DNA from 2 places in the Halomonas sp. YLB-10 genome. Region 2 is predicted to be linked to the other one. Evidence: riboswitches for the same ligand, from Rfam matches in the RefSeq annotation. Region 2 holds a riboswitch; the other holds the start of a gene.

Region 1 (15,207 bases), 230 kb from region 2:
CGCTGGTACCGCTGCTGCCCGCCTTGGCTCCGGCCAGGGCGAGGTTGGCTACCACCCCGCCGTTATTGGCCTCGACCAGCAGATCACCTCCTACGGTGATGCTGCCGCTGGCGCTGGCTGGCGTGGTCACACCACCGATCACCGCTCGGGTGTCGCGCTCCATCACCGAGACCACCGCCGACACACCGACGCCAGCGCTTTTGCCGGAGGCGACGCTGCCGCCGATACCAAAGGCGTAGGTGTCGTCGTTGGCGCCGACCCTGAGCGCCGGCCCACTGGCCCCGTCCACCGAGACGGCACCAATGTTCAGCGATACCCCGTCCTGAATCTGCGCCAGGGTGGTGTTGTCGACGATATTGGCCACTGAGGTGGCGTTGAAGGCGACCTTGTCGGCCTTGCCACCGGACACCGCCGCCCCGATCAGCAGGGTGTCGCTGTCGGCGCGCACGTCCAGACTGCTGGCGACCAGCGCCACACCTGTCTCGATGACCGCACGGGTATCCGCGCCGAGCAGATGCACGCCGATGGAAGCACCGATGGCGCTGCCGTCGGACTGGATGCCGGCGAACCCGGACTTGATGGTATCGATATCGCTCTTGAAGGCGTCACGCCAGGCCTCGGCGCTGGCCTCGTCGGCGCCGGCAAAGGTCGGCAAGCTGAGATTGCCGACCAGCGACAGCAGGTGGTTGTCGCTGCGAGCGATGACCTCGACCTGCTGCTCGTCGCTGGGTGTGACGCTGGCCACATCGGTGGCGCCCCCCAGATTGATCCGGGCACCCTCGCGGATGCGGGCCTCGCTGTCCTGATTGACCAGGAAGACGTTGGCGGCACCGGCGATGGCCAGCTTGCCCCCCTCGGCGGTGGCCACGGTCCAGCTGTCGAAGCTGCCGCTGATCCCCAGATTGCCGGTAGTAAAGGCGTTGAGCGCCTCGACGAATTCCTCGATACGGGTCTGCAACGGCGAGCTCAGGGCAGTCCAGCGGCTGTCGTCGCTGAAGTCTTCACTGGCGAGATCCACACCGCTGACGTCGGCCCCCTCGAACTGATAGATCAGGCCGGCCTCGCCCCCGCGCTGGTGGTCATCGGCCACCAGCACCTTGTCGCCGTTGGCCAGGTCTGCCGTACCTTCCGCGCTTGCATGGTCGTAGGTGCCATCGAGTTCACCCAGGGCCTTGCCCGCCACATACAGGTGACGCCCCCACAGGCTATCCATATCGACGCTGTTGAGGCTCTCGGCGGTGACGCTGATGGCATCGCCGGCGTCCAGGTCCACCAGGCCCTCGACCACCGCATCGGCATGGTTGTTCTGCAGCGCAAAGACGAAGCCGCCGGCGACACCGACATCGGCTACCTGGCTGTCTTCCTTCTGATCCTTGGCGCTGTCGGTGCCCTGGATCTCGGACTCCGCCGCGGCGTCTCGCAGCTTGCCGATCAGGGTGTTGCCCAGCACCTTGTCGGTGAAGCTCTCTTCCTTTTCCTTCTTGTTGGGGTCGACGCCGGTAGCGGAGCCCTCGGCGCTGACCGCCGGGCGGTGGGCGCTGGTAGCGCTGACACTGACCGCGCCGGCCACCTCGATGTCGCTGCGCTGGGAGGCGATGGCGCCCAGTCGCGTCACGCTGGTGCCAAGGCGGGCCTCGGCACGATTGATGTCCACCGAGACCGCCAGGGCGGCGGCCACGTCCAGGGCGTTCTTCTGCTGGCCCTGGGATTCCTTGAAGTGCTCGCCGATGGAGGCAGGCCCGCGGTCGGCGATGCCTTCCTTGATCTTGTCACCGATGACGCCGCTGAGCGCCTCCTGAAAGTTGCCGATCACCGATGTCGGCGACAGGTCCTCGGCGCTGGCCGTGGCCCCGTCGACAAGGCTATCGGGGCCACCACCGGGGGCGGTACCGGCGCTGGCGCTGGTACCGCCGTGGTCTTCGCCCTGGGAGGTCTCGGCGCTCAGTGTCAGATCGCCGCCCACACTGACGTCACCGGCCAGTTGCGCCTCGGTGTTGCTGGTCTCGACGTTGATCGCCAGGGCGATGCCGACCTTGCCCTTGTCAGGGGCGGAACTGGCGGAGGTCTCGTTTTCCTCCACGCTGGTCGCCGCGACCACCAGATCATTGCCTGCACTCAGATTGGCGTCTTCCCACACCATCACCCGGGAATCGCTGACCAGCACGCTGACCGCCACCGCGCCGGCCACGCCCTTGAGGCCATCCGGTTCAGCAGAGACGCTCTGGGCGGTGCTGACACTGCTGCTCAGGTTGATGTCATTGGCGGCGCTCAGGGTACCGTGGACGTGCACACTTGAGCGGGTGATCAGGGTGCTGACCGACACACCCAGGCCCCAGGCCTTGCTGGCGCCCACCTCGGTACTGATGTCGAGCTCGGAGGCGACGGTGATGTCCCCGCTGGTGGCGGTGATGACCGCGTCGGAGCCGATATCGATGGCGACCTCGGCCACCATCACCGAGACACTGCCAAACAGCGACAGCCCCTGAAGGAAGTCCAGCGCCGTATCGATGCCCTGGTCGAGGAAGGCCACGCCGGTGCGCAGGTTGAACCAGTCGCGATCGGGATCCACCAGACGCGCATCGATGGTTACGTCCCCGCCCTTGAGCGTGGCCTTGTCGATATCCACCGACAGGTCGAACAGGCCCACGTCGACCAGGCCATTGGCAGGCGCCAGCAGGGGTTGAAACAACTGCGCGCCAAGGTGCAACTCGCCGCTACCGGCATCGATCACACTATCGCCGCCGATCGTCAGCTCACGCGCCAGGATCGACAGATCGTGTCCCAGCGTCGGATCACTCATGCTCAGATCGACGTTGTCCAGGGTCAAGGCACCGTCGGCACGCAGCTCGACACTGCTGTCCAACGTTCTGGTCACGTTGGACAGGGAGGCGTCGCCATCCCAGTAGCCCACCAGGCTGGCGCCCTCACTGACGGTCACGTCGTCGAGCCGGGCGAGGCTCCCCGCCGCCAGTTCCACCTCGACCTGATCGCCAGGCTTGGCGTTCACGATGGTTGTTCCGGTCGCCGCCTCGGCGATATCGATGGCCAAAGCGCCGGTAAAGGCAGTGGCCGTCAGGGTCTTGTCGGCGCCTCCGGTCAGGCTCAGGCGCGCCGCCTCGATCCCGGACAGCGTGGTTGTGGCCGAACCAACGACCAACCCGCCATCGGTCAGCGTCATGGAGTCGCCCGCCGCCGCCAGCAGGCTGTCGGTGCCGGCGCCGCCGTCGACACTGGCGGCGCCGGACACGACGACGATACGGTCATCGCCACGGCTACCGATCAGGGCATCGCTGCCGCCGGCACTGGCGTCCAGCACCACGCCGGTCCCGCTCAAGGCGGTGCTCTGCCATTTGTCGCCACTGACGCCCATGCCGAGTGCATCGGTCAGGATCTTCGCGGTGGCGTCGGCGCTGACGGCGAAGCTCGCGCTTCCCGTGGTGGTGTCGGTGACCACAAGACGCCCGCTGGCACCATCGAAGCTCGCGGTCAGGCCCTCGACACTGCCGAGCAGCACCAGCAGGTCGCCGAGGGTGCGGGCGTCGGCCACATTGAGCGCCCGCGTCTCGCCGTTCTGCAGGGTGAAGCTCAGGTGCGCGCCGGAGTTCTCGAGTTCGCTACCGGTGACGTAACGCGCCAGGTAGGACTCGTACTCCGCCTGGCTGGCGAAGTCTTCTGCACCGGGAATCGCATCGCCCAGCGCCGAGAGGAAGGTCTCGATCTCGGCGTTGGAGGCGCCGCCAGCGGCCATCAGCGCAGTGACCCGGGTCTGTTCGCCGACCCCGTGCCAGCCGCTGGCATCGAGGGTGTTGGCGCCGGCGTTGCCGACCAGCGTCAGCGCCTCGATATCGCGATAGCTCGACGCGGTCCCGCCATCGATGCTGAAGCTGTCCCCACTCACATTGACGGCGTTCTGGCCATCGGCCAGGACGATTTCCAGACGATCCTGGCCGACGCCGCCGCGGATCTCGTTCTGCCCAGCCCCGGCACGAATGACGTTATCCCCGGCTACCGCCACGAACTGGGTCGTGGCCTCGCCACCGATCATCAGGTCGTTGCCGCTGCCCCCCTGGAGATAGACACTGCCGGCAAAGCCACTGGCGTCGAGCACGGTGTCGCCAAACTCGGCACGCAGCATGCCGTGCTCGATGCCGGCCAGGCTGTCACGCCCCGCTTCCCGAGCGCGCACCTGGGTCGAGGTCACCGTGGCGCTGGCCCCGGAAGCTCCCAGCGCCAGACCACTGCCGACCAGCGCCTTGGCGAAGGAACCGTCGTCGGCCACGGCCATGAAGTCGCCGATAAAGCTGATGCGCCAGCGTACCTGCTGTTCTCCAGCAGACTCGAACAGCTCGCGGGCCACCTGCAGGTTGCCTTCGCCCACCGCAGACAGCGCCTCGAGCGCCTGCTGTACCGCCAGGGCGTCGGCGTCCCAGGCCAGCGCCACGGTCTGCTCGCCGGCGAAGTGAAAGACCACCGTCTCACCGGCGCTGCGCGACCACACCAGCTCGCGCTCCTCGGCGACGTCGCCGCGCACCAGGGTGGCGCTACCGCTGCCACCGAACAGACGCAAGCTGTGGGAAGTACTGCCCAGCACCGAGTCGCTGCCGCTGCCACCATCGAGGCTGTTGCTGCCGCGATTGCCGAACAGCACGTCGTCACCGACACCCCCGACCAGGGTGTCGTTGCCACTGCCGCCCAGGAGTACCGCGTCGCCGGCGCCGGCCTTGAGGGTGTTGTTACCGGCGACGCCTTCCAGCTGAACCGAACCGCTGAACGCAGAGGCGTCCAGCATATTGGCAGAAGCACCGCCCACCAGGGTGGCGAGTTCGACGTCGCCCAGTACCCAGTTGGTCCAGCCGGTCACGCTCAGCGCGGTATCGGTCAGGGTCATGTCGGCGTCGGCGCTGGCCTCGATGCGGTCGTTGCCGCCACCGGCCTGGACACTGCCGCCCCCGGCGCTGAGCACGAATCGGTCGTCCTGCGCGCTGCCGACAAGTTGGCTATTGCTGGCGCCATCCAGGCTCTGGAAGGTCACGCCGGAAAGCGAGTAGCCGCTGGCGTTCAGCGTCTGGCCGGTCCCCGCGGCGGACAGCACCAGTTCCACGGGCTGGCGCTGGAAGCTCAGGCTGCCGTCGCCGGTGGTGACCGTGGCGGTGGCGCCAGCGCTGGTCAGGGTGATGTCCCCGGATGCGCGCTGCACCACGTAGGTCAGCTCGACCTCCTCGGGGGTGAACTCACTGCCCAGCTCACTCTGCTCGAAGCGATCGCTGCCGCTGACCGACACCAGGGTACTGCGACCGGCGCCGGCTTTCAGGGTATCGTCGCCGCCGCCCCCGACGATCAGGTTGTTGCCATTACCCCCGTCCAGGATAGTGTCGATCTGCGAGGTGACATCACCGATCAGGCGGTCGTCGCCGCCGGTCCCAATGACGTGATTGAAGCCATCGATACCGACGAAGCCGGTGGCCTTGCCTGTCCCCAGATCGACCTCTACCGAGGTGGAGAAGTCGCTGAAGTCGAGGATCTGGCCGGCCCGACCGTCGAGTCGGTCGATGCCGTTGAACGCGATATTGCCAAGCCCCAGACTGCCCTCGTCGTAAAGCGACCAACGCGCCCCGTCCTGGCTGCTCGAGAGCCGGTGCCGAGCGGCATCGTCCGTGGCTGACAGCACGCCGTCGTCACCCTGGCGATAGGAGGCGGCGTTCACCGTCTCGATGCCCGTGAAACTGAGCCAGCTATCGTTGCGCGCCGCCGTGGTGGTGCTCGACCAGTCCACGCTGCCCGCCCCATCGGCGCTCACCTGCCACTCGGTGTTGCCCTGGATGCCCTCGATGCGATCATCGCCCTCGCCCCCCGCGAAGGTGATGGTCAGCCCCTGGCTATGCTCGAGTGCCAGGACGTCGTCGCCGTCGCCGCCCTGGAAGCTCACCAGCAGACCATCCGCCTGGCCCAGCAGGCTCTGGTCCACGCGCAGGATGTCCTGGGCGTCGCTGCCCTGAATGACCACGCCGCCACTGGCCTTGGCGTCATCGAGGCCGCGTGAGGCCACCACCTGACTGACACCTTGCTCGTCGAGTTCGACCACCTGCAGCACCTGCTGCTGGTTCTCCTCGACCACCCGCAACGTCATCTCGGCGCCACCGGCCACGCTGGCGGTCAGCGGGTCCGCCGACATCAGCATGCGTGGCTCGAGTCCCTCGAACACGAACCGGGACGGCTCTGCCTGGGCACGACGAGCACGCCTGGGCTGGCGGAGAAGACGAGCGATCAATTCGGACAGAGGCTTGCGCTGGTGGCGACTCATGGGGGGACTCCGGTGGCGAAAAACGTCAAGAGGCGCATCGCGGCGACGATACGCCCCCTGATCTCGGTCGATCAGTGAACGGGAGTGTCCTGTTCGGCGTCAGACGCGACCGCCTCCTCGGCGGGGTCGCCCTTGGCCAGAGCACCCAGCCGCGAACCACCCTGCGCCTGACGGCTCAGTCGGTTGAGATTGCGCAGCGACTGCAGGTGGACGTAGAGCAGCTCCAGTTCGTCACTGTCCAGCAGCGCCTTGAGGCTGTCCTCGGGCAGCGCCTTGAGCTTCTGACGGTTGACCGCCTGGAAGCCGGTCAGGGTGCGCTGACCACCTTCCGGCAGGCGAATCTGGGCCTCGACCGACTCGAGCAGGTCGAGCTCGACCAGACGGGCGCAGAAGGCGCGGGTGCGCTGGAAGTGCGCCTGATAGTCCTGAAGGAAGTCCAGTACCTTGCCCAGGTACTGGGTCTGCTCACCGTCGGCGTCGAAGAAGCGCTCGCCGCGACCGTCACGATTGAGCCCTTCGTAGTCATCATCGATGCACAGGGTGAAGGTCTTGTCGTTGTCGGCGGAGGCAAACACGAAGGGATAGCGGCGGAAGAAGGCCGGTACGTACTCACCGCGCCACTGGCCTTCACGGTCCACCAGCAGATTCTGGTCCTGCTCGAGTCCCAGCACGGCGACCGGCAGCACCCCGTCGTCGGCCTGGGTGAAGACGATCGGCAGGTCGGTGGCGGCGGTCGGAAATTCGGCCGCCATCAGCGGCACCGAGTTCACCCCGCTGGCAAAGCCGAAGTCCTTGCCGACCTTGAGCGACAGCTCGCGATGCTTGTCGCGGGTGATCGGCTGAACGTTGCGATAGATCAGAAGTTGAGTCGCCATGAAAGAGTCCTCTTGTACTTGAGTGTCGTCCCTGGGCCTGGACGTCAGCGTCGTTGCGCGGCCAGCGCGCCGGTGGAAGTCGGGGAGACCAGTGTCACCCCGTGGTAGAAGGTCACGAAGGGTTCGCCTTTCGCATCGAACCCCAGAGAAAGGTTGCTCAGCGGCTTGTCGCCGTGGGCGGCAATCCACTCGATCGCCTGTGCGCGCGACGTACAGCGCCACTCGCGAGCCAGCGACAACAAAAGGCCCGCCAGTTCGCCCAGACGTATCTCGGCCGGATGTAGATGCAGATTGATGGAATCACGACCGGTATCGCGGCCCTGGCGCCGTTCCTCGATCCTCACGGTCAACGGTGGCCAGGGCTTTCGTGCCAGCGCGTGGCTGACCTCGAGCTGTTCGATCACGTCGCCGACGAGCGGGGGCATCGCCGCAAGCGTGCTCGCCATTGCATGGCGCACCGCCTCGGCGCTCTCGAGCAGGACATAGTCGGAGACACTGGCGTCGACGCCAGGGCGCCACTTCCACGCCTGGTACAGCGGGAAGCGACGCCCCGGCAGGGCCTTGTCCGGCAGCGGCGCTTCCCAGTACACCTTGGTGGTCGCGGCCTCCAGCCCGAGATGCAGATAGTGCGCCATCGCCTGCGTCGACAGTCCGGCGACAAAGGCCCTCCGGTCGCCAGGCGCCAGCGCCAGCGACTCCAGCAACCCCTCGAGGCGCACCGCAAGATCGTCGGCGTCAACGCCCTCGAGCGGCACACTGTAGAGCCTGCGCTGATGCGCCCAGCGGGCGGGAGCACACTTGACCGAGCGCTCGGCACTGTAGGGACGCGCGAGGCTATCGAGCCAGGACTCGATCAACGCCTGACGCTCGGCGAAGGGCCGGGGTTCAGTGCTGGAAGGCAAGGAGGTCCATCCGGTCATTCATATGGGCGTCGATCTCCGCCAGGTCTTCGCCATTGATGACGCCGGCGGCATGCTTCAGCCGCAGCACGCTGATCAGGTAGTCGTAGCGCGCACTGGCAAGTTCGCTGCGGGCGAAGAACAGATCGCGCTCGGCGTCGAGCAGTTCGAGCACCGGCATGACACCAGATTCATAGGCCACCTGGCGGTATTCGACGATGCGCTGGTTGGCGGTCAAGGACTCGCTGAGCGCCCTGACCCGGGACATGGCGGTGACGATACCCTCGAAGGCCGCACGTATCTCGCGGTCGAGTTCACGCCGCACCTGTTCGAGTCGAGCCTGCCCTGCCTCGATCAGACGGGTCCCTTCGCGCACCTCCGACGACACTCGCCCACCGCTGTAGACCGGCACACCGAGGCCGACCCGAATGGTCTGGGTCTCGACCTCGCTGCCGCCGCCGAACAATGAGCCCTCGGTCTCGTCGTTGTCGTAGTCGAGACTCAGATCGAGGGTCGGATAGTGACCACCACGACTCACCTTGACCTGCTGATTGGCCACTTCCACCGCCAGCCGTGCGGCTGACAGACGAGGATTACGCTGCATCGCCAGCTCGATCCAGGCCTCGACTGACGACGGTTCCGGGCTCGCCAGGGTCAGGTCCTCATCGACCAGGCTAAGCTCCACCGGACGCACGCCGCTGACCTCGGCCAGGGCATTGAGGGCATCGCGCAGACGGTTGGCCACGTCCAGCTCGCGCGCCTCGACCTGCAGAAAGCGCGCCTGGGCGTCGAGCAGATCGATCTCGCGAATCAAACCGTCCTCGAAGCGCGCCCTGACCTGCTCGAGATTGGTCTGGACCTGCTTCTTTTCGGCTTGCAGGAAACTCAGGTTTTCCGACAGGGCGAGTACCGCAAAGTAGCGTTCGGCCACCCGCAGGTAGAGATCCTGGCGCGAGACCTCGAGCTCGGACGCGGCCTGCTGGATCTCCAGCTTGGCCTGGCCAAAGGCTGCCCAGCGGGAATAGTCATAGATCGACTGCTCGAGCGAGACACCGTAGACGGTGGTCGGGTAGGACGTGCTGCCGCTGCCGTAGACCTCGTTGTCGGTACTGACGATGTCCTGGGAGATCTCGCTGCGCTCGACATTGACATTGATCTGCGGCAGCAGCGCTGAGCGCGCCTGATAGTAACGCTCATCGGTGGCCTGCTTACCATGAAAGTCGGCCTGAAACTGAGGATCGCTGTCCACCGCGAGCTCGTGAAGTTCCAGCAGACTTTCTGCCAGCACGGACGGAGCAAGCAGGCACGCCCACCCGCCCAACGCCAGGCCGAACGCAAGCTTGTTGAGATGCATGATGATTTTTCCCCTGCGCACCGGTGGGACAAACACCGGCATTACGCAACTGCTTTGTAATATTTTATTAACAACGGACGTACGATATTACCCACATCTTTTGTAGGAACACAGCTCCTATCTACTCTTTTGCAGGCAACATGATCAACGCAGTATCGACGCAGTAGGAAACTACATCGCAAAAGATGAGAAAGTTCATACTCGCTATCGCATTCCGCCACCGAAGGGAATCGGGTAGCACATTGAAACCTGGAAAGTTCCGAAATTACGCGGGACAAGAGACCATCTTCAGGTACACGGGAGCGGCGGCAGCCATGCGCCAAGCAGGTTGCTTCAAGGCCTGGCAGCCGCTGTCACCTCAGCCCAGCCACCTGAGATTACCCAACCACTCACACTGATCCTTTCAGACTAGACCGAAAGAACGAGCAAAGTCCTACGTCAGCGATGATAACGCCGCACCTGGCGACACCTGGGCGCTATTCATCCAGGCTGGCAATGCGGTTGCGACCACTACGCTTGGCGCTGTACAGGCGCCGGTCGGCGCGCTCGAACAGCGGTGCAAACCCCTCCCCCTTGCGATACTGGCTGACGCCGATGCTGATGGTGATGCGAATCGTCTGTCCATCCGACAGGGTGATTTCCCCCCCTTCCACCGCGCGACGCACCCGCTCGGCCGCCTTGATCGCCTCGGGCAAGGCGGTTCGCCGCATGACCACCACGAATTCCTCGCCGCCGGTGCGCGCCACCAGATCGCCATCACGCAGGCAGTTGGCTACTGTTTGCGCCAGCCAGGTGAGCACCTGGTCACCGGCCGCGTGACCGAAACCATCATTGACCTGCTTGAAGAAGTCGATATCGACCGCGGCCAGCGAAAACACCATCCCGCCACTGTCGCATTCCTCGATCAGGCGGGTGACGTGGCGATCCAACTGGCTTCGGTTGGGGAGTCCGGTCAAGGCATCGGTCATCGCCTGGTCTTCCAGTTGATCACGTTCGAGGCGAATACGCTCGACCTCCATCTCGTTGGAAATGACACGTTCGACGGCCCCGACCAGTAGCCGGACCAACTCGATGTCGACCTCGCTGAAGGCGTGCCGGCGCACCGACGGACTGGAGAAGTTCAGGGTTCCCCATACCTTGCCCTGGATCCGCAGCGGTGCACCGATATAGGTCTCCAGCTGAAAGTTCTCGTAGCAGGGGTGGCCCTTGACTCGCTCGTCCTGCCCGGCGCGGTGGGTATGGAAGACGTCATCGGCGTCGAGGGTCAGCCGACAGTAGGTGTCACCCAGTGCAAAGCTATCGCCGGCCCCTACTGGCGCATTATCCGAGGCCGCCCAGCGCACCGTGTAACGCTCCCCCTCGACCTGACTGACAAGCGCGATATCCAGCCTCAGGTAGCTCAAGGCGTCACGCAGCAGCATGTCGACGATCTCTGATACTCCGATATCGGTGCGATTTACCCCGGTATGGACATCCCGCAACAACTGGATCATCGAGCGATACTCGGAGACGTCCTGGATGATGGCGTAGAAGCCCATCACTTCATCTTCCACCACGTCCGGCAGATAGTGGACCTTGAAGTAGATCTGGCGACCGTCCTGGAGCACCAGGGAATCCTCGTAGCTGACCTCCTGCCCCGCCAGCGCCAGATCGAAACGTGGCCGGATCTTGGCGTAGGAGTCTGCATCGAGCACCGAAGACACCGGCTGCCCCATCAGCGCCTCGGCAGGCTGGCCGATGAAGTCGAGGTAGGCACGATTGTTGAAACGGAAGCAGAAGTCGCGGTCGACGTAGGCCACCATCACCGGCAGATGGTCGGCCATCCGCGCGATGACACCGCGGCTTGCCTTCTGCCGAGCCGACAGTCGCAGCACCAGCCCACCATCGGCCAGGCGACAGCAGCTACCATCGCCCAGTTGCAGCGGCATCGAAGGCTTGGCAGCGTGAGCGGCACCCCGGGATGCCAAGGCTTCGGCGACCCTGGCGACCTCGCCAGGCAGCTCTGCCAGCCCCCGCCCGATCCAGACCTCTCCAGGCTCGCCCAGCACGCTCACGGCATCACCGACCACGTCGTACACCTGCAACTCCGGCGTCAGGCGTACCAGCACCGTTCCGGACGACACCAATGCCTCTTCCACCCAGGCAAAACGCTCCATGAGGACAACTCCTTGCGTAAGCCCTGCCCTGGACCGGCAGCAGGTCAATACCCTGGCGGCTCGCGTGCCGTCTTCTCTAGCCTATGAAAAGATGCTTATAGATGCCGGGTTATTTCGCTTGCCCGCTTCCACGTTATGCTGGCGTCGCCGACACCGCCGCGGGAGCTGCCCATGAACCACCAGGACCTTGTCGCCATCGAACACGCCCTGACGCTGGCCAATCGCGGGGATACCAGCTGGCTTTGCACGCGTCTGGACACCCTTGCTCCCGCCTTCCCCCACCTGAGCGTCACCAGCGATGCCGATGGCCCCGGGTACGCCGGACAGCCCATCTTGCTGCCCCAGGCCCGGGACGGCGGCGCCTGTCTGGTCAATATCGACAACAACGCCAACGATGGCACCCCCTGCCTGGTCGAGCGCCTGTCACCGAGCAGCGAGACCCTGGTGCACCTGGAGGTCATCCATGCAACGCTCGCCGGCCAGCCATCGCTGATTCGCCGCGTCAGCCTGGGCAGTACGTCCATGAACCTGCAGCGACCCACGCCAACCAGTCCGCTGGTCCAGATCGGCGACGACGTCGTCGAGGTGCTGATCCAGCCGGCCTTGCGTCTGGTGCTGACCGGCCACTCCCCGGTCAATGCCGACCTGGCGCGCCAGGGACAACGGCTCGGCTTCGAGGTCATCCTGTGCGCCCCGGACTACCCCGACACGCATCACTCGACAGCGCCCCTGCCGGCAGGCGTCGAGTTCCAGCGCGCGCCCGCAGCTCCCTTCCTGCGCGGCGGCGGCGGGCACCGACGCACCCTGGTGATGGACGCCACCGACGCCTCGACCATTGCGCGAGCGAGCCGCGAGGCCTGCTGTCATGGCTATCTGGCGATGACTGACATCGATCCAAGCCGAGCGGCGAACTGGCTTTACGATGGCTGGCACAGCCTGCGCACCTCGCCCACCGTCTGACGCCCCGTCGCTGCGGCCAAAGCGCCAATTGACAGCCATCGGAGGCGGTCCTACGCTGTGCGCATTCCTGGGGGAGCCTGACGGCTGAGATTCCGCATCACGCGGTAACCCTTTGAACCTGATCCGGGTCATGCCGGCGAAGGGAAGGATGGTTGCGTTATCTCCTCTTTCTTCCTGTCCGCCGCTCGTCCCGCCTGTCCACCGGTCCCTGCGGACAACGACAAGAAAGAGGTCTTCTTTCGATGATGCTCGATCCCACCTGGACGGCGCTGTGGCTTCTGCTGTGCGCCGCCATCTTTGCCATCCCCGGCCTGATCTATGCCCGACGTCGTCAGGGCGGCCTGGATGACTACATCTCGGCTCGCAACAGCCAGAACACCCGCGCCACGGTGTTGACCCTGGTGGCCACCACCCTGGGCACCTGGATCCTGTTCGGCCCCGCCCAGGCGGCCACCTGGGGCGGCATCGGCGCCGTACTCGGCTATGCGCTGGGTTCCATGGTCCCGCGCCTGGTGATGATCCCGCTGGGACGACGCATGCGTGAGCTGATCCCCGAAGGCCACGGCCTTACCGAGTTCGTGATCCATCGCTACGGGCGCACCATGTACGCCTTCACCCTGACGATCATGCTGTTCTATCTGTTCATCTCGCTGGCGGCAGGCCTCACCGCAATCGCCCATATGGTCACCCTGCTGGCGCCGATCCCGCTGTGGCTGACCGCCTGCGTAGTGATGATCGCGACCCTGCTCTACACCTTCTACGGCGGCCTGCGCACCACCATCTTCACCGACAAGGTACAGATGCTGGTGATCCTGCCGTTGCTGGCGCTGCTGCTGGTGTTCGGCTGGCAGGCCGCCGGCGGCGTCGCGCCGACGCTCGAGGGCCTGCAGGAACGTGCGCCTCAGTTGCTGGATGTCACCGATGCCGGTGGCCTGCGTGCCGGCCTGACGTTCTTTATCGCGGTGATGCTGACCGGCCTGTTCTACCAGGGTACCTGGCAACGCATCTACGCCGCCCGGGACAGCAAGGTGCTGCGGCGGGGCTTCTGGATCGCAGGGCTGTTCAACTTTCCGGTGATCGTGCTGATGGGCCTGTTCGGCCTGGCGTTCGTCGGCCTCGGGCTCGAGGGAGACGGCTCGGTGGCGCTGTTCAGCGTGCTGCTGTCCGAGGTGCCGCTGTGGTTCGCCCTGGCCCTGATTCCGCTGGGTCTGGCCCTGGTGATGAGCAGCGCCGACACCACCGTCAACGCCACCTCCAGCATCATCGCCGTCGACATGCACCGGCTGCTGCCCCAGGCCAGCGAAGCCACCCTGATGCGCCTGGCACGCTGGCTGATCGTCGCCGCAGCGGTGCCGGTGACCTGGGTGGCAGCCCAGGGCTACAGCGTGCTCTATCTGTTCCTGCTGGCGGACCTGCTGTGCTCGGCGGCGGCCTTCCCGGTGTTCTTCGGTCTGTTCAATCGCCGCTACGACGGGCGCAACGCGGTCCTCAGCACCGCTGCAGGGCTGGTCGCCGGCCTGGCGATGTTCCCGTCTCCCAGCGGCGGTACCGCCACCCTGCTGGAATCCTTCCTGCTGGCGGCCTTCGTGCCGGTGCTAGTCTCGCTGGTGCTGATGAAGCTGCTGCCATCCCGCCAGGACTATGACTTCACCCGCATGGGCAGTCTGGTGCGGCGTTTCCAGAGCTGACACCGCCACGCTGACAGCCTGGCAAGGCGTGATAAAAAACAGCGGGACGTGCTGACGCGTCCCGCTGTTGTCGTTTCAAGGCCTGGCGATCAGGGGCCCTGGCAGTTCCGGCTCATCAGCGCTCGGGACGCGCCAGCCCCAGGTGGTCGCGCAGGGTGCGGCCCTGGTACTCGCGTCGAAACAGCCCGCGGCGCTGCAGTTCCGGTACCACTTGTTCGACCACGTCCTCGATGCTGTCCGGCAGCGACGGCGGCATCAGGTTGAAGCCGTCCGCCCCGCCCTGCTCGACCCAGCGCTGCATCTCGTCGGCGATACGCTCCGGGGTGCCGACCATGGTGCAGTGGCCGCCACCGGCGGCGAGCCGTCCCAGCAACTGGCGCAGCGTCGGTCGTTCGCTCTCGATGATCCGCAGAATCGTGGCGTAGCGCCCCTTGGGCCCGCTGAAGGCCTCCAGTGGCGGCAACTCGGGCACCGGGGCATCCAATTCCCAGTCGCTCACGTCCTGACCGATGAACTGACTCAACTGGCGCCGGGAGCTGTCCACCGGCAACAGTTCGTCGAGCTCCCTCTGCTTGCGTCTGGCCTCCTCTTCGGTGGAGCCGACGTAGGTGACAAGCCCCGGCATGATCGCGACCTTCGGTCTGCCCGCGGCCTTTACCCTGGCCTGAAGATCGCTGTAGTAGGCCTGGGCCGAGGGCAGATCGTAGGCCACCGCGTAGATGGCCTCTGCGTAGCGCGCGGCCAGGTCACGGCCCTGATCCGAGGCGCCGGCCTGGAACAGCACCGGGTGGCCCTGGGGCGGACGCGGCACTGTCAGCGGGCCATCCACCAGAAAGTGCTCGCCGTGATGGTGAACGGGACCGACCCGGCTGGCGTCGACGTAATCGCCCTGGCGATCCCTCACCAGGGCGTCGTCACTCCAGGAGTCCCACAGCGCCAGCACGGTATTGGCGAATTCCTCCGCCCGGGCATAG
Region 2 (15,207 bases):
AACGCTTTTATTGTCTCCTCTCGAGAGAGCATTAACTCTTCTTTACTACAGAAACCCTCTGGTTCCACCACGGGGCGAAAGGGATCATAGAACCTTCCGTTCTTTTCCCAAATCTCCTCAGGCGGCTCTTTTATCCCTGTTGCCCACTCTACCCACTGCTTCAACAATGAGGTGGTGTATATATTCCCGGTTCTTGCCGAAAATATATTGTAATTGTATTTTTTTGCATTTTCCTGCGAGAGCCCCCTAGGTGGAGTTTCTGTCGAGACCCAGTTGAACCCTCTGCTATCAAGAGCGTTTCCAATATGTTGCGCAAAGCAGGAACCGAAGGTAACCACCCTACTATCCTTTGTGATCTTGAACTTTGGAGACCACAAATTGGATATGTCAAAAATCGACTTTTCTGATACAGCTTTTTTCCAGAAGGCACGGTCTGGAAGTGTCGAATATGGATTCATATTAATCACCTCAAACATAATATATAACATCGGTCGTGAACGAACAAAATTGATAACGTCTATCTTAAATCACACATTACCACGACGAATAGGAGTGTTTACGCCAACACTGGCATCTCGTCTTCCTTTCTAAAATATTTGCATAAAAAAAGATAGGCGAAATATTTGTCTATTGTGTTGAGAAACGAGCACTGACAACGGCCCCGGAGCCCTTCATAGAACCTTTCCCATGCACCATTTCCCTGCCCCACGGGTGGTTCAAAAGAGAACAAAGCAAGCATTTTTAGCTTCCATGAAAACTCGGCGAACCAATGCTTCCCATAAAGACGGGACCAACACACCTGTCACTTTCTGCCCTTCTTCACAAAGGAGTCATCAAGCGCACAACGACTGTCAGAATATCGATAAAACAAACGTACTTTTTTCACTCTAGATTCTCTCACATATTCTCTATCAGGCAGCCGCAAAACACGCAAATACAATCCAGAGAACATCCAAGAAAAACCACGCAAATATCCCTTTAAATAACAACAAAATCGTCGAAACTTTGTCGAATTGATCAATCAGGACTCTACTTCGCCACTTTTCCTCAATCGGATAAAATGCATTCTCAACCATGCGGAAACTTCTCCAGATATCTGGGCAGTTGCACTCTCGCGATATCGTGGAAACCTCCTCCCCCCAGCGGCGTATCTACTGATCGGGATCGGTTCTTGCCAAGCCGAGGTGGACTCCCTTCGAGGTCATGCTAGACTCGATCCAGACTCGCTTGACGGGGTGCCGGTGAATCCGGCTGAGATGGCGCAGGGCCAGGGTGACGAATCACCGGCCGCCAGCGCCGATCCCGTGGAACCTGATCCGGGTGCGGTGTGGCTTCACACCTTGAACCGGCGTAGGGAATCAGGCGGTGGTGACAGCCCCTGCGCGCGCACCTCCCTCCTTTCTCGTCGCCGTGTCCTCAGCCGCCGCACTCCGGATCCGCACCAACCGGAGGTAACATGGGCTACCGCTTTACCGATCTTGTCGACGCCTGCCGCGATGACTGGCACGCCTACATCGAACACGACTTCGTGCTCGCCCTTGGCCGTGGTGAACTGGCTGACGCCAGCTTCCGTCACTACCTCAAGCAGGACTATCTGTTTCTGCTGCAGTTCTCCCGGGCCTACGCCCTGGCGGCCTACAAGAGCCACAGCCTCGACGAGCTGCGCGGCGCCTTCGACGGCATGAAGACCATCCTCGATGTGGAACTCGGCCTGCATCTCGCCTTCTGCCGTGACTGGGGCATCGGCGAGGCCGAACTCGCCGAGCTGCCCGAAGCTCGCGCTACCCTGGCCTATACCCGCTACGTGCTGGACGCCGGCAGCCGCGGCGACCTCCTGGACCTGCACGTGGCGCTGGCCCCCTGCATGGTCGGCTACGCCGATATCGCGAGAACGCTCAACGCCCGTTCGGACACCCTGCGCGGTGCAGACAATCCCTTCGACACCTGGATCGCCATGTACGAAAGCGACGACTTCCAGGCCGCCGCACGCCAGGAGCAGGCCTGGCTCGACGATCAGCTGGCCCAGGTATCCGGCGAGCGCTTTGCGCGACTGTCACGGATATTCGCCGACGCGACACGACTCGAGATCGACTTCTGGCAGATGGGGCTCGATCTAAGCGACTAACACAATCAGCACCACGCTTGACGGGGGGCCGCCAGAGGCGGCTGAGATCATGCAGCGCATGGGACCCGTTGAACCTGATCTGGGGGTAACCCCGATGCCATGGCATCGCGGTGAGGACCAGCGTAGGGATCAAGCGCTCACGGCCCAGGCCACGACGCCCCCTCCTTCCTCACGCGATGCACACAACAACGCCAGCACCCAGTGCCGTGAGAAGGACAAGCCAATGCCGCTCGATCAACCCGTTTCCGCAAACAAACCCCGCCATAGCGCGCACTTCCTGGCCGAGACCGCCCAGGTCGACCAGGCCGCAGTTACGCCCCTGCCGGGTTCGCGCAAGGTCTATGTAAAGGGCTCCCGCGACGACCTGCGGGTGCCGTTTCGCGAGATTTCGCTGTCAGCGACCCGCACCTCCGGGGCCGACGAGGCCAATCCGCCGCTCTTGGTCTACGACACCTCCGGCCCCTACACCGATCCCCAGGTCGAGGTCGACCTGCGTCGCGGGCTTGCCGAGTTGCGCCGGCCCTGGATCGAGGAGCGCGACGACACCGAATGGCTCGATGGCCCGACCTCGGACTACGGTCGCCGACGTGCCAACGACCCGACGCTCGCTCCGCTGCGCTTCGAACTGACTCGTACGCCGCGCCGCGCACGTCGTGGCGCCGATGGCCGCGCCGGCAATGTTACCCAGCTGCACTACGCCCGCCGCGGCATCATCACCCCGGAGATGGAGTTCATCGCCATCCGCGAGAACCAGCGTCGACAGGCCCTGGCCGATGGCTATCGAGGCAGCGATGAGGTCGAGCGCATCCTTGACCACCAGCATCCCGGGCAGGGCTTCGGCGCCCGTCTTCCCGAGGAGATCACCCCAGAGTTCGTGCGCCAGGAAGTCGCCGCCGGGCGCGCCATCATCCCCGCCAACATCAACCACCCGGAAGCCGAGCCGATGATCATCGGGCGCAACTTCCTGGTGAAGATCAATGGCAATCTGGGCAACTCGGCGGTGACCTCCTCCATCGAGCAAGAGGTCGAGAAGATGACCTGGGGCATCCGCTGGGGCGCCGATACCATCATGGATCTGTCCACTGGCCAGAACATCCACGAAACCCGCGAGTGGATCATCCGCAACTCGCCGGTACCGATCGGCACGGTGCCGCTCTATCAGGCGCTGGAGAAGGTCAAGGGCGTGGCCGAGGACCTCACCTGGGAGGTGTTCCGCGACACCCTGATCGAGCAGGCCGAACAGGGCGTGGACTACTTCACCATCCACGCAGGCGTGCTGCTGCGCTACGTGCCGCTGACCGCCAACCGGGTCACCGGCATCGTCTCCCGCGGTGGCTCGATCATGGCCAAGTGGTGCCTTTACCATCACCAGGAAAGCTTCCTCTACACCCACTTCGAGGAAATCTGCGAGATCTGCAAGCAGTACGACGTGGCCTTCTCGCTGGGCGATGGCCTGCGTCCGGGCTCGGTGGCCGACGCCAACGACGAGGCCCAGATGGCGGAGCTCAAGACCCTGGGTGAGCTGACCCATATCGCCTGGAAGCACGACGTCCAGGTGATGATCGAAGGCCCCGGCCACGTGCCCATGCACCTGGTCAAGGAGAACATGGACAAGCAGCTCGAGTACTGCGACGAGGCGCCCTTCTATACCCTTGGGCCACTGGTGACCGATATCGCCCCGGGCTACGACCACATCACCTCGGGCATCGGAGCGGCGATGATCGGCTGGTACGGCTGCGCCATGCTGTGCTACGTCACCCCCAAGGAACACCTGGGCCTGCCCGACAAGGACGACGTCAAGACCGGCATCATCACCTACAAGATTGCCGCCCACGCCGCCGACCTGGCCAAGGGGCATCCCGGCGCCCAGCGCCGCGACAACGCCCTGTCCAAGGCGCGTTTCGAGTTCCGCTGGGAGGACCAGTTCAACCTGGGCCTCGACCCTGACACCGCCCGCGCCTATCACGACGAGACGCTGCCCAAGGACTCCGCCAAGGTGGCCCACTTCTGCTCCATGTGCGGCCCCAAGTTCTGTTCCATGAAGATCAGCCAGGAGGTCCGCGACTACGCCCGCGACAACGGCCTGGAGGGTGACGGCGACGCCGTCATGGCCGGCATGGAGGAGCGCGCCCGGGTCTTCCGTGAACAAGGCGCTGAGCTGTACAAGGAGGTTTGAACAAGGAGGTCTGAGACAAGCCATTCCCCGGCGCATCCCCGGGCAGCGTTCGACTGCTCGGGGATGCAAGTCTTGTACGCCCGGTTCCAGTTCTGCCGCACAAAGTTAGACAAAAGTCTAATCCGAAGATTCATGCACTTGACGCTCATCACGGCTTCGTCGGATCCACCAGCAAAGCCGTTCGACTACCTCCCCAGGCCAATTATTCGCGCCCCGGGGCGGTGCTAGATTCGCCGCCATCCCACGCATTCTCGCCTCACCAAGGCGTCTTTTCTGGAGATGGCATGAAAGCCCCGATTCTGGTGATCAACTGCGGCTCCTCTTCGATCAAGTTCGCGCTGATCGATCAGGCCCCCGACGCTCCCCGACTGTCCGGTATCGCCGAGCGCCTGGGCAGCCACGAGGCTCGCCTCAAGCTGACGGACGAACACGGCAGCGCCCGCGAGGTCTCGCTTCCCCGTGCGACCCACGCCCTGGCGCTCAAGACGATTCTTGAGCACCTTGGCGTCCACCGGCCCATCGGTATCGGCCACCGGGTGGTACACGGCGGCGAGCGCTTCACCGCCGCTACCCTGCTCGACGACGCCGTGGTGCGCACCATTCGCCAGACCATCAGCCTGGCTCCCTTGCACAATCCGGCCAACCTCGACGGTATCGTCGCCACGCGCCGGCTGTTCGAGGATCTGCCTCAGGTGGCGGTGTTCGATACCGCCTTCCACCAGACCCTGCCGCCCCACGCCTACCGCTACGCCATCCCCGAAGAGCTCTACAGCCGACACGGCATCCGTCGCTACGGCTTCCACGGCTCGAGCCATGCCTACGTGACCGGCCGCCTGGCAGAAGTCAGCGCCCGTGGTGAAGGCGGCTGGCTGATTGCCCACCTGGGCAATGGCTGCTCCGCCACCGGGGTGTGGGCCGGCAGAAGCCTGGACACCAGCATGGGCATGACCCCGCTGGAAGGCCTGGTGATGGGCACCCGCAGCGGTGACGTCGACCCCGGCCTGCACCTGCACCTGGCGCGGCAGCTGGGCATGTCGCTGGAGGGCGTCGATCAGTTGCTCAACCAGAAGAGCGGACTGCTGGGGCTGTCCGAGCTGACCAACGACATGCGTGAGCTCGAACAGGCCGCCAGTGAAGGTCACGCCGGCGCGAGCCTGGCCATCGAAGTCTTCTGCTACCGCCTGGCCAAGTCCCTGGCGGGCCTGGCCTGTGCCCTGCCCCGGATCGACGGCATCGCCTTCACCGGCGGCATCGGCGAAAACTCTGCCCTGGTGCGCGCCCGGACGCTGGGCCACCTGGAGGCCCTCGGTGTGCGCCTGGACGCTGACGCCAACGAGAGCCTCGGGCGTGGCGAGGAAGGCCAGATCCACGACCGAGGCGCCAGCTCGGCGCCGGAGATCCGCGTCATCCCCACCGACGAGGAAGGCTATATCGCCAGCCAGACCCGGGAATTGATCGTGAGCCTGACGTCCACGCCAAAGCTCGAGGAGGTTCTGTGAGCACCCAGTCCCGCACGCTGCTGCTGATCCCCATCGACGACGGCGTCGCCCTCACCTCCGCCGGCCTCGGCCTGCTTCGTGCGCTGGATACGCTGGGGCTGGACGCGGGTTTTCTGCAGCCCTTCAGCCAGTCCGAAGGTGGCGAGCAGGCAAGTGACAACGACGAACGCGCCCGCTCGCTGGTGGCCAGTACCCTGGGCATAGGTTCGCCGCGTCCGATCTCGCGCCAGACACTGGAGCAGTATCTCGGCCGCGACGATCGCGATGGTCTGCTGGAACTCGCCGTGGAGCGCCACGCCCGCGTCGCCCGCCCTGCCACCGGCAAGGCACCGGCGCTGATCGTGGTGGAGGGCGTTCGCCCACTGCCGCGAAACGCCTACGCCTTCGACCTCAACGTGCGCCTGGCCAGTGCCCTCGACGCCCAGGTGGTACTGGTCGCCGATGGCCAGATCGCCGATCCCCAGGAGCTGGCCAAGCAGTTGCAGTTCCATCGCCAGAGCATCGACGCGGTGGGTTCGGTCCGTACTCTGGGTGCCATGCTGATGCGACTGCCGGGGGACGGCGACGGCTCTGCCATCGACCAGACCCTGGCCTCGGTCAGCGAGGTCGAGGCCCGCGCCCATCGCCAGCACTGGCAGCAGCAGCTCGCCAGCGGCGCCGATCTGACCCTGCCGGTGGTCGCGGCGGTGCCCTACCGGGCCTCCCTGACCGCACCGCGAGTGGTAGACGTGGCCCGCGCCCTCGATGCCAGGATCCTGCACCACGGCGAAGCCGATCGCCGCCGCGTCGCTCACTCGACGCTGGGGGCCCGCAGCGCCGAGCACCTGCTCTACGCCCTGCGTCCCGGCGAGCTGATCGTGTCCCCCGGGGACCGCGACGACACCCTGCTGGCGGCGGCGCTGGCCACCATGAACGGCGTGCCCCTGGCAGGTCTCTTGCTGACCCACGGCGAGTCACCCAGCCAGCAGCTGATCGACGTCTGTCGCCCGGCGCTGGCCTCGGGGCTACCGGTCCTCTCGGTGGACACCGACAGCTACGCCACCGTGGCCCGGCTCACCGAGATGTCCGGCGGCATTCCGGTCGATGATCACGAGCGCGCCGAGGCCATCTGCGCCTTCGTCGCCGATCACCTGGATCGTGACTGGCTGCTGGCACTAATTCACGACGACGCCCAGCGCCGCCTGTCACCGGCAGCCTTCCGCCATCAACTGGTCAGCATGGCCCAGCACAAGCGTCGGCGTATCGTGCTGCCCGAAGGCGACGAGCCGCGCACCCTGGAAGCGGCCATCCTGTGCCAGCGTCGCGGTATCGCCAACTGCGTGCTGCTGGGCAAGCGTCGCGCCATCCTGGAGGTGGCCAAGGCGCGAGGTCTGGAGCTGCCCGACGATCTGCAGATCCTCGACCCGGACGCCGAGCGTGGCCGCTTTATCGCGCCCATGGTCGAGCGCCGACGTGGCAAGCTGACCCCACTGACCGCCGAGGCCCAGCTTCATGACTGCGTGGTGCTGGGTACCATGATGCTCGCCGAAGGCGAGGTGGATGGCCTGGTCTCCGGCGCCGTGCACACCACCGCCAACACCGTGCGCCCGGCCTTTCAGCTGATCAAGACCGCCCCCGGCTACGGCCAGGTGTCGTCGGTGTTCTTCATGCTGCTGCCCGACCAGGTGGTGGTCTACGGTGACTGCGCGGTCAACCCCGACCCCGACGCCGAGGCGCTGGCCGAGATCGCCCTGCAGAGCGCCACCAGCGCCGAGGCCTTCGGCATCGAGCCGCGGGTCGCCATGATCAGCTACTCCACCGGCGAGTCCGGCAGCGGCGCCGACGTCGACAAGGTCCGCGAGGCCACCCGCATCGCCAGGGAACGGGCCCCGCACCTGGCCATCGATGGCCCGCTGCAGTATGACGCTGCGGCCATCGCCAGCGTGGCCCGGCAGAAGGCACCGGAGTCACCGGTGGCCGGCCGCGCCACGGTGTTCGTGTTCCCGGATCTGAATACCGGCAACACCACCTACAAGGCGGTCCAGCGCAGCGCTCGGGTAGTCAGCATCGGCCCCATGCTTCAGGGCCTCAACAAGCCGGTCAACGACCTGTCCCGGGGCGCCCTGGTCGAGGACATCGTCTATACGATTGCGCTGACCGCGATCCAGGCCGGTCAGTAACGACCAGAACAGCGCCACAGACCGTGAGAAACGCCGAGGCCCCGGAGAACCGGGGCCTCGGTGTTTGTGTGGGCTTTGCGTTGCTTTCTAACTCGCCCGGGACCGCTCGCTACCACTCGGCGATGCCGGTATACAGGCACACCAGCACCAGCCCAAGCAGGAAGACGGTCTCGGCGACCATCAGGATGACGGGCTTCCAGCCGACCACGGCGAGCTTCTGGAAGGAGGTCTTGATACCGAGTGCGGCGATGGCGGTGACCAGGCACCAGCGCGACAGGTCGGTCATGCCCTCGACCATCACCTGGGGGATCACGCCAAGACTGTTGATCAGCACCAGCGCCACGAAGGCCACCAGGAAGCTCGGGAACATCGGCACCTTGCCGCCTTCACCGCCACGGGCGCGGCGAAACAGCAGCATGAACACCATCACCGCCGGCACCAGCATGGCGACCCGCAACAGCTTGACGAAGGTAGAGATGTCGCCGGTCTCGTCGGAAATCATGTAGCCGGCACCGACCACCTGGGCAACGTCATGGATGGTGCCACCAAGAAAGATGCCGGCCTGGGTGTCGGTCAGTTCCAGCGCGCCGACCAGCAGCGGGTAGAGCACCATGGCGGCGGTGGACAGCGTCGTCACCCCGACCACGGTCAGGATGGTATTGCGCTCGGCGATCTCGTTGCGCGGCATCGCCGCAGACAGTGCCAGCGCCGCCGAGGCGCCGCAGATCGCCACCGACCCGCCGGTCAGCAGCCCCAGGTCATTTTTCAGCCCCAGCAGTCGCGCCAGCACGCTTCCCGCCAGAATGGTCAGCACCACCCCGGCGACCACCGTCACCACCGGGCCGATCCCGAGTTCCGCCACCTGCTCCAGGGTGATGCGTACACCCAGCAGGGCAACACCCAGCCTGAGGATGGTGCGGGCGGCAAACTCCACCCCCACCAGGCAAGGGCCCTGCTCGCTGAGAAAGTGCAGGGTCATGCCGAACAGCAGTGCGTAGAGCAGGGTCGGGCCACCGTAGTGATCGGCGATAAAGGTGGTGGCCAGGGCAATGGTGATGCAGATCAGCACCCCCGGCATGCGCTCCCGGGCGGGCTCCAGATGGCGACGCCACCCGGTCACGGGCGTCTCGGGCTTGGCGTGTGTCGTTGGCTGGGACATGGGCGTCCTCTCGTTTATTCGTTGTTCGCGTATCAGGGGTCGCGCTCAGCGGGTCAGCCGATGACGCGCTATTGATTTGATCCTGGCCCAGCCCGCTACCGCGACGTTAGGGCCAGAGCGCGGCCTCGAGTAAGGCCAGGCCCCGATGGCATCGATCCGCTGTCGAGGTTCCAGCGCTGCACGTCAGGCGACGCGCGCCTGGGCACGGCGATCGGCCTTGATCATGTCCGCCGCGCGTTCGGCGATCATGATGGTCGGGGCGTTGGTGTTGCCCGAGACGATGATCGGCATGATCGAGGCGTCCACCACCCTCAGTCCTTCGAGGCCGTGCACCCGCAGTCGGTCATCGACCACCGCCAGGTCGTCGTGGCCCATCTTGCAGGTGCCCGCCGGGTGGTAGATGGTCTGACTGTAGCGCCGGGCGGCCTCGAGCAATTGCTCGTCGCTCTGATACTCCCGCCCCGGCACGTATTCATCGGTGATCACCTCGGCAAGCGGTGCCTGCTCGGCGATGCGTCGCGCCACCTTGATGGCGTCCACCGCCACGCGACAGTCTTCTTCGGTGCTCAGGTAGTTGGGCTGGATCGAGGGATAGACGGCGGGGTCGGCGCTGGTGATGCGAATACGCCCCCGGCTGGTCGGACGCAACTGGCACACCGAGGAGGTGAAGGCCGAGAACGGATGCACCCCTTCGGCCGGCTTGTCCGCCGACAGCGGCTGCATATGGAACTGGATATCCGGGCGATCCAGGCCCTCCCGCGACTGGGTGAAGATGCACACCTGACTGGCCGCCAGGGTCAGCGGTCCGGTGCGGGTCAGGGCGTACTGGGTGCCTACCGCCAGCTTTCTCAGCGGATGACGCACCTCGTCGTTGAGGGTGCGACAGGAGGTCTTGAACACCAGCCGGATCTGCAGATGGTCCTGCAGGTTCTCGCCGACGCCTGGTAGTGCATGACGGCAGTCGACGCCGACCTCGGCCAGGTGGTCGGGGTCCCCGATGCCGGAGCACTGCAGGATCTGCGGCGAGCCGATGGCGCCGCTGGACAGCAGCACCTCGAGCCTGGCGCTTGCCCGATGGGTGCTCTGCCCCTGGCGGTACTCGACCCCGACCACGCGCTTGCCCTCCAGCAGCAGCCGCTGACAGTGGGCTCGCTTGACCAGGGTGAGATTGGGGCGCTTGAGCGCCGGACGCAGAAACGCCTTGGCGGTCGAGCAGCGAAAGCCCTTGTAGGAGGTCTGCTGGAAGTAGCCCACGCCTTCTTGCCTGGCCCCGTTGACGTCGCGGTTCTCGGGAATCCCCGAGGCCTTGGCCGCCTCGATGAAGCGTTCGGCGATCTCGCGGCGCAGGCGCAGATCCGAGACCTTCAAGGGCCCGTCGGCGCCGTGGTAGTCATCGGCGCCCCGCTCCTGGCACTCCGACTTCTTGAAGTAGGGCAGCACCGAGTCGTAGTCCCAGCCGTCGTTGCCCAGCTGCGCCCAATCGTCGTAGTCCTCGCGCTGACCGCGAATGTACAGAAGCCCATTGAGCGAGCTTGACCCTCCCAGCACCTTGCCTCTGGGCCACTGCAGCCGGCGACCGTCGATGCCCTCGTCGGGATCGGTGAGGTAGCACCAGTCGGTGGCCGGATTGTGCATGGTCTTGAAGTAGCCCACGGGCACGTGGATCCACGGATTCCAGTCGGACCCGCCGGCCTCGAGCAGCAGTACCGACACCTCGGGGTCCTCGCTCAGGCGGTTGGCCAGCACGCAGCCGGCGGAGCCCGCCCCCACGATGATGTAGTCGAAAGCCTCTGGCGGTGGTGTTGTGGTTGTCATGTCGCTCACTCAATCGAGACGTTTTATCTCAATTTATGCTAGACAGTTTTCTCAAAAGATCAATATCGAGACAAAATAACTCATTTTTATTGATCTATTCCCGAGAGACTTCTAAGGTGTGGTCAAGGCCCTTTATCGGGCCCGGTGCCAGGCGACGATCGCCAAGCGCGAACGACCCGGCACTCCCCTGCATCCCTACACCAAACACAAGACTGGGAGCCTTCCATGAGTTCACGCCTCTTCTCATCAGACGTGTCGCGCCGCGACTTCCTGAATATCTCGGGTCGCTTCGGCATGACCTCCACGCTGCTGGCCGCCAGTGGCCTCGGCGCTGGCCTCACCGCCTCGAGCCTGGCCCGGGCCGCCGACACCGAACAACAACGCCGCTATCAGACCGAGCCCAAGTTCCAGCTGCGCTTCGGCGCCTCCGGGTTCAACGAGCGCAATCTCGATATCCAGAAGTCCGGGCAGCTGTTCTTCGCCCGTGACGTCGAGGAGCGCACCAACGGCGCCATCCGCGTCGAGTTCATGGGCTCCAACGAGGTCTGCAACCAGCTCGACTGTGTCAGCAAGGCCCAGCAGGGCATCGTCGACATCTTCTCGGCCTCGACCCAGAACTCCGCCGGCGGCGCGCCCTACCTGAACGTGCTGGACTTTGCCTACATGTTCCCGAGCGTCGCCTCGATGTTTCACTTCTTCTACGACCATCGCAGCGAGGCCCTTTTGCGCGAGCCGATGCGCCAGCGCCACAACCTGCAGTTCCTGTTCACCCACTGCGATCTGCGCGGGCTGATGATGGGTCAGAGCTGGGCCGACAAGCCGCTGGTGGACAGCCTCGAGGTGCTTCAGGGCACCAAGAACCGGGTCACCGGCACCCAGCTTGGCCGCATCGCCATGGAGCAGCTTGGCCTCAACCCGGTACCGGTGGCCTGGGAGGAGACCCTGGACGGCCTACGCCAGGGCTTGCTGGACGGCGCCGAGACCTGGATGAGCGCGGTGGCCTACGCCGGCATGGCACCGGTGGTGTCCCAGGCGGTCGACCTGCGCTTCTTCGCCGGTACCGAGCACACCGCCATGAACCTGTCGAAGTTCGAGGCGCTGGACGCCGAGCTGCAGGATCAAGTGATGGAGTCGGCCTACGCCGCCCAGATCTTTACCCAGGGCATGAACGAGGCCGGCCGCTACCAGATCGTCGGCGCCACCGAACACCCCGCCGCCGGCACCGTGTTCGCCGAGAACAACGTGCGGGTGGCCCCGCTGTCCGACGAGATCCGCGCCCAGGCCGAGCAGCTATGCGCCCCGGAGTTCAATCCAGAGCCCTGGGAGCAGTGGCGCGAGCGGCTCAATGCCTGGGCCGGCGACGTCGACATCTACAAGGAAATCCACACCATCGCCCGGGAGATCCCGCGTGAGATGGCGGCGGTCAACGTGGCGCCGAAGCGCTGGTGGAGGGCGTAATGACCGATCACAAGGCCACCGCGGCCCAGGCGACGTCGAACGACGTCGCCGATCGGCCGACCCCCGCCTGGCTGGCGCCACTCAAGTGGCTCGACGCCAATCTGGAAAAGGTGATCATCCTGATCTCCTACAGCGGCATGGCGGGCATCATCTTCGTCGAGGTCATCCGCCGCTTCTTCTTCAGCCTGCAGGCGCCCTGGAGCACCAGCATTCCGGTGCTGCTGTTTCTGTGGCTGACCTGGTTCGGCGCCTCGCTCAACGTCAAGCAGCGTACCCACCTGTCGCTCAACGAGATTCGCATGCGTCTGCCCTACACCGGTCAGTTCGCCTGCCAGGTGCTCGACGCCGTGCTGTGGATCGGCTTCGGCGCCCTGGTCATCCACTTCACCATCGCCCAGGTGGAACTGGCGCACATGAACTTCGCCATCGTGCCGGGCACCGACAACGTGATGCAGTGGTGGTTCTACCTGGCCACGCCGCTGGCCTGGGCGCTGATCATCTTCCGGGTACTGCAGAACCTGGCCAGCGACATCGCGCGCTTCCGGCGCCGCGAGCCGTTCAACCTGCAACCGTCCATCATGGACTAGGAGAGACGTCATGACCGACGGCATGCTTATCGGCCTGGTCACCGCGGGCTGCACCACCATTTTTCTGCTGGGGGTACCGATCTTCCTGGTGATCGGCCTGTGGGTGGTCGGCACCAGCCTGATCATCGACTTCACCCTGGCCAATATCGGGGTCACCCTGTTCCAGGGCCTGAGCTTCTTCGGCCTGCTGGCACTGCCCCTGTTCATCCTGACCGGCGACTTGATCAACGCCGCCGGCATCGCCAAGCGACTGTCCGACTTCGCCTATTCGGTACTGGGCTGGCTGCGTGGCGGCATGGGCATGGCCACCCTCGGCGCCTGCGGCCTGTTCGCGGCGATCTCCGGGTCCAACGCCGGCACCACCGCCACCATCGGCTCGATCATGCAGCCGGAGATGGTCAAGAACGGCTACGACGAGCGCTTTTCCGCCGCCACCGCCGCCTCCGGCGGAACGGTCGGCATCATCATCCCGCCGTCGATCATCTTTATCGTCTACGGCTTCATGATGAACCTGTCGATCAGCGACCTGTTCATCGCCGGCATGATCCCCGGGGCGATGATGGTGTTCGGCATGATGGCGGCCTGTCACCTGGTGGCGCGACGTCACGGCTGGGGCACCCTGATTCCGTTCAAGGCGGGTGAAAGCGCGCGCTTCGCCAGGCGCGCCTATCTCGGCTTCGCTACCATCGGGGTGGTGATCTACGGCATCTATTCGGGCAAGTTCTCGCCCACCGAGGCCGCCGCCATCACCGTGGGCTTCACCCTGATCGCGGGGCTACTGATCACCCGCGAGATTCGCTTCACCGCGCTGCCCTCGATCATGCTGCGCTCGGGCCAGATCGCCGGCATGCTGGCGCCGTTGATCGCGATCTCGGTGGTGATGCAGCAACTGCTGTCGGTGCTGGGCGCGGGCCAGGCGCTGCAGGACCTGCTCAGTGGTCTGGGCAACTACTACGTGATCCTGGGGGCCTGCATGCTGATGATCCTGCTGGCCGGGATGATCCTCGAGAGCCTGCCGGTGACCATCATCCTGGCACCGATCCTGGCGCCCATCGCCCAGAACGCCGGGGTCGACCCGATCCACTTCGCGGTGATCTTCCTGGTCGGCGCCGCCATCGGCTTCGTCACCCCGCCCTTCGGCCTCAACCTCTACGTGGCCTCGAGCATCACCGGGATCCCCTACCTGCGCCTGGTGAAGTTCGTCATCCCCTACTTCATTGCGCTGATCAGTTGCTGGATCGCCATCTCGATGTGGCCGGCGCTGTCACTGATGCTGGTGAACCTGTAACACCGACAGGCAAGCAGGAGCACGCGGCAAGCCTCACCGGGCTTGCCGCGTTATCATGAGTGCCTGCCACCATTTTCCGTCGTCAAGGATCGCGTATGTCTACAGCAAGCACTCGGACCACGACCAATTCGACGCTGCAACGAGGCCTGGTACTGCTGGAAACCATCGCCACCTCGATCCACGGCGTCAGCGCCTCGGACCTGGAGCGTCAGCTCGACATTCCCAAGCCCACCCTGCATCGCCTGCTCAAGCAGCTCGAAGAGCAGGATCTGATCGTGCGCGACGTGGAAGGACGGCATCTGCTTCCCGGCGAACGACTGCACCGCATGGCCATGGGCGTGCTCGCCAACGAGAGCCTCAAGGCGCCGCGCCGTATGCTGCTCAAGCGCCTGGCCGAAGAGGTCAACGAAACCTGCAACCTGACCCTGCTCGAAGGTCACGAGGTGCTCTACTACGAACGGGTGGAGACCAACTGGCCGGTACGCATACAGCTGCCGCCGGGCTCACGTCTTCCGCTGCACTGCACCGCCAGCGGCAAGATGTTTCTGGCGCTGATGGGGCCGGCCCAGCGCCGCCAGCTGCTCAAGCACCTGCCGCTGGAGGCCTATACCCCCTACACCGCCACCGAAGCAGACGAGCTGGAGCGACGCCTGGCGGACATCGCCGAAAAGGAGCTGAGCACCGACAACGAGGAGTTCATCCAGGGCATGGTGGCCATCGCCGTGCCGGTGTACGACCAGACCGGGCGCATCCAGGCGACGCTGGCGATCCACGCGCCCCGGCTGCGCCACAGCATCGACTCGCTGATGGAGTGGGCGCCCTTGATGCGGCGTATCGCCGGGCAGCTGCAGGATACCTTCGACCACTGAGCATACGAACGCATGAACGCATGAACGCATTGCCAAGGTACGCTGACTGACCGATCGGGTCAGGACACGCTC

What was found. A riboswitch is a leader RNA that binds a small molecule or an ion and turns the genes downstream of it on or off. The one in region 2 is predicted to bind thiamine pyrophosphate.
Region 1: it holds a riboswitch for thiamine pyrophosphate, as region 2 does, so the genes downstream of both, EBB56_RS00060 (sodium:solute symporter family protein) here and thiC (phosphomethylpyrimidine synthase ThiC) in region 2, are expected to answer to the same signal.

The regions. Positions count from the first base shown of each region.
Region 1 covers NZ_RRCU01000001.1:30,301-45,507, forward strand. Annotated here, with positions in the region: gene EBB56_RS00030 (LEPR-XLL domain-containing protein) at 1-6,301, opposite strand, end outside; gene EBB56_RS00035 (SapC family protein) at 6,373-7,176, opposite strand; gene EBB56_RS00040 (hypothetical protein) at 7,221-8,078, opposite strand; gene EBB56_RS00045 (TolC family outer membrane protein) at 8,062-9,429, opposite strand; gene EBB56_RS00050 (diguanylate cyclase) at 9,906-11,585, opposite strand; gene EBB56_RS00055 (hypothetical protein) at 11,757-12,545, shown strand; TPP riboswitch at 12,605-12,707, shown strand; gene EBB56_RS00060 (sodium:solute symporter family protein) at 12,788-14,233, shown strand; gene EBB56_RS00065 (LLM class flavin-dependent oxidoreductase) at 14,349-15,207, opposite strand, start outside.
Region 2 covers NZ_RRCU01000001.1:256,186-271,392, forward strand. Annotated here, with positions in the region: gene EBB56_RS00960 (GSCFA domain-containing protein) at 1-458, opposite strand, end outside; TPP riboswitch at 1,222-1,375, shown strand; gene tenA (thiaminase II) at 1,457-2,125, shown strand; TPP riboswitch at 2,137-2,271, shown strand; gene thiC (phosphomethylpyrimidine synthase ThiC) at 2,349-4,301, shown strand; gene EBB56_RS00975 (acetate/propionate family kinase) at 4,586-5,800, shown strand; gene pta (phosphate acetyltransferase) at 5,797-7,959, shown strand; gene EBB56_RS00985 (YeiH family protein) at 8,069-9,118, opposite strand; gene EBB56_RS00990 (GMC family oxidoreductase) at 9,302-10,933, opposite strand; gene EBB56_RS00995 (TRAP transporter substrate-binding protein) at 11,159-12,391, shown strand; gene EBB56_RS01000 (TRAP transporter small permease) at 12,391-12,978, shown strand; gene EBB56_RS01005 (TRAP transporter large permease) at 12,989-14,266, shown strand; gene EBB56_RS01010 (IclR family transcriptional regulator) at 14,362-15,135, shown strand.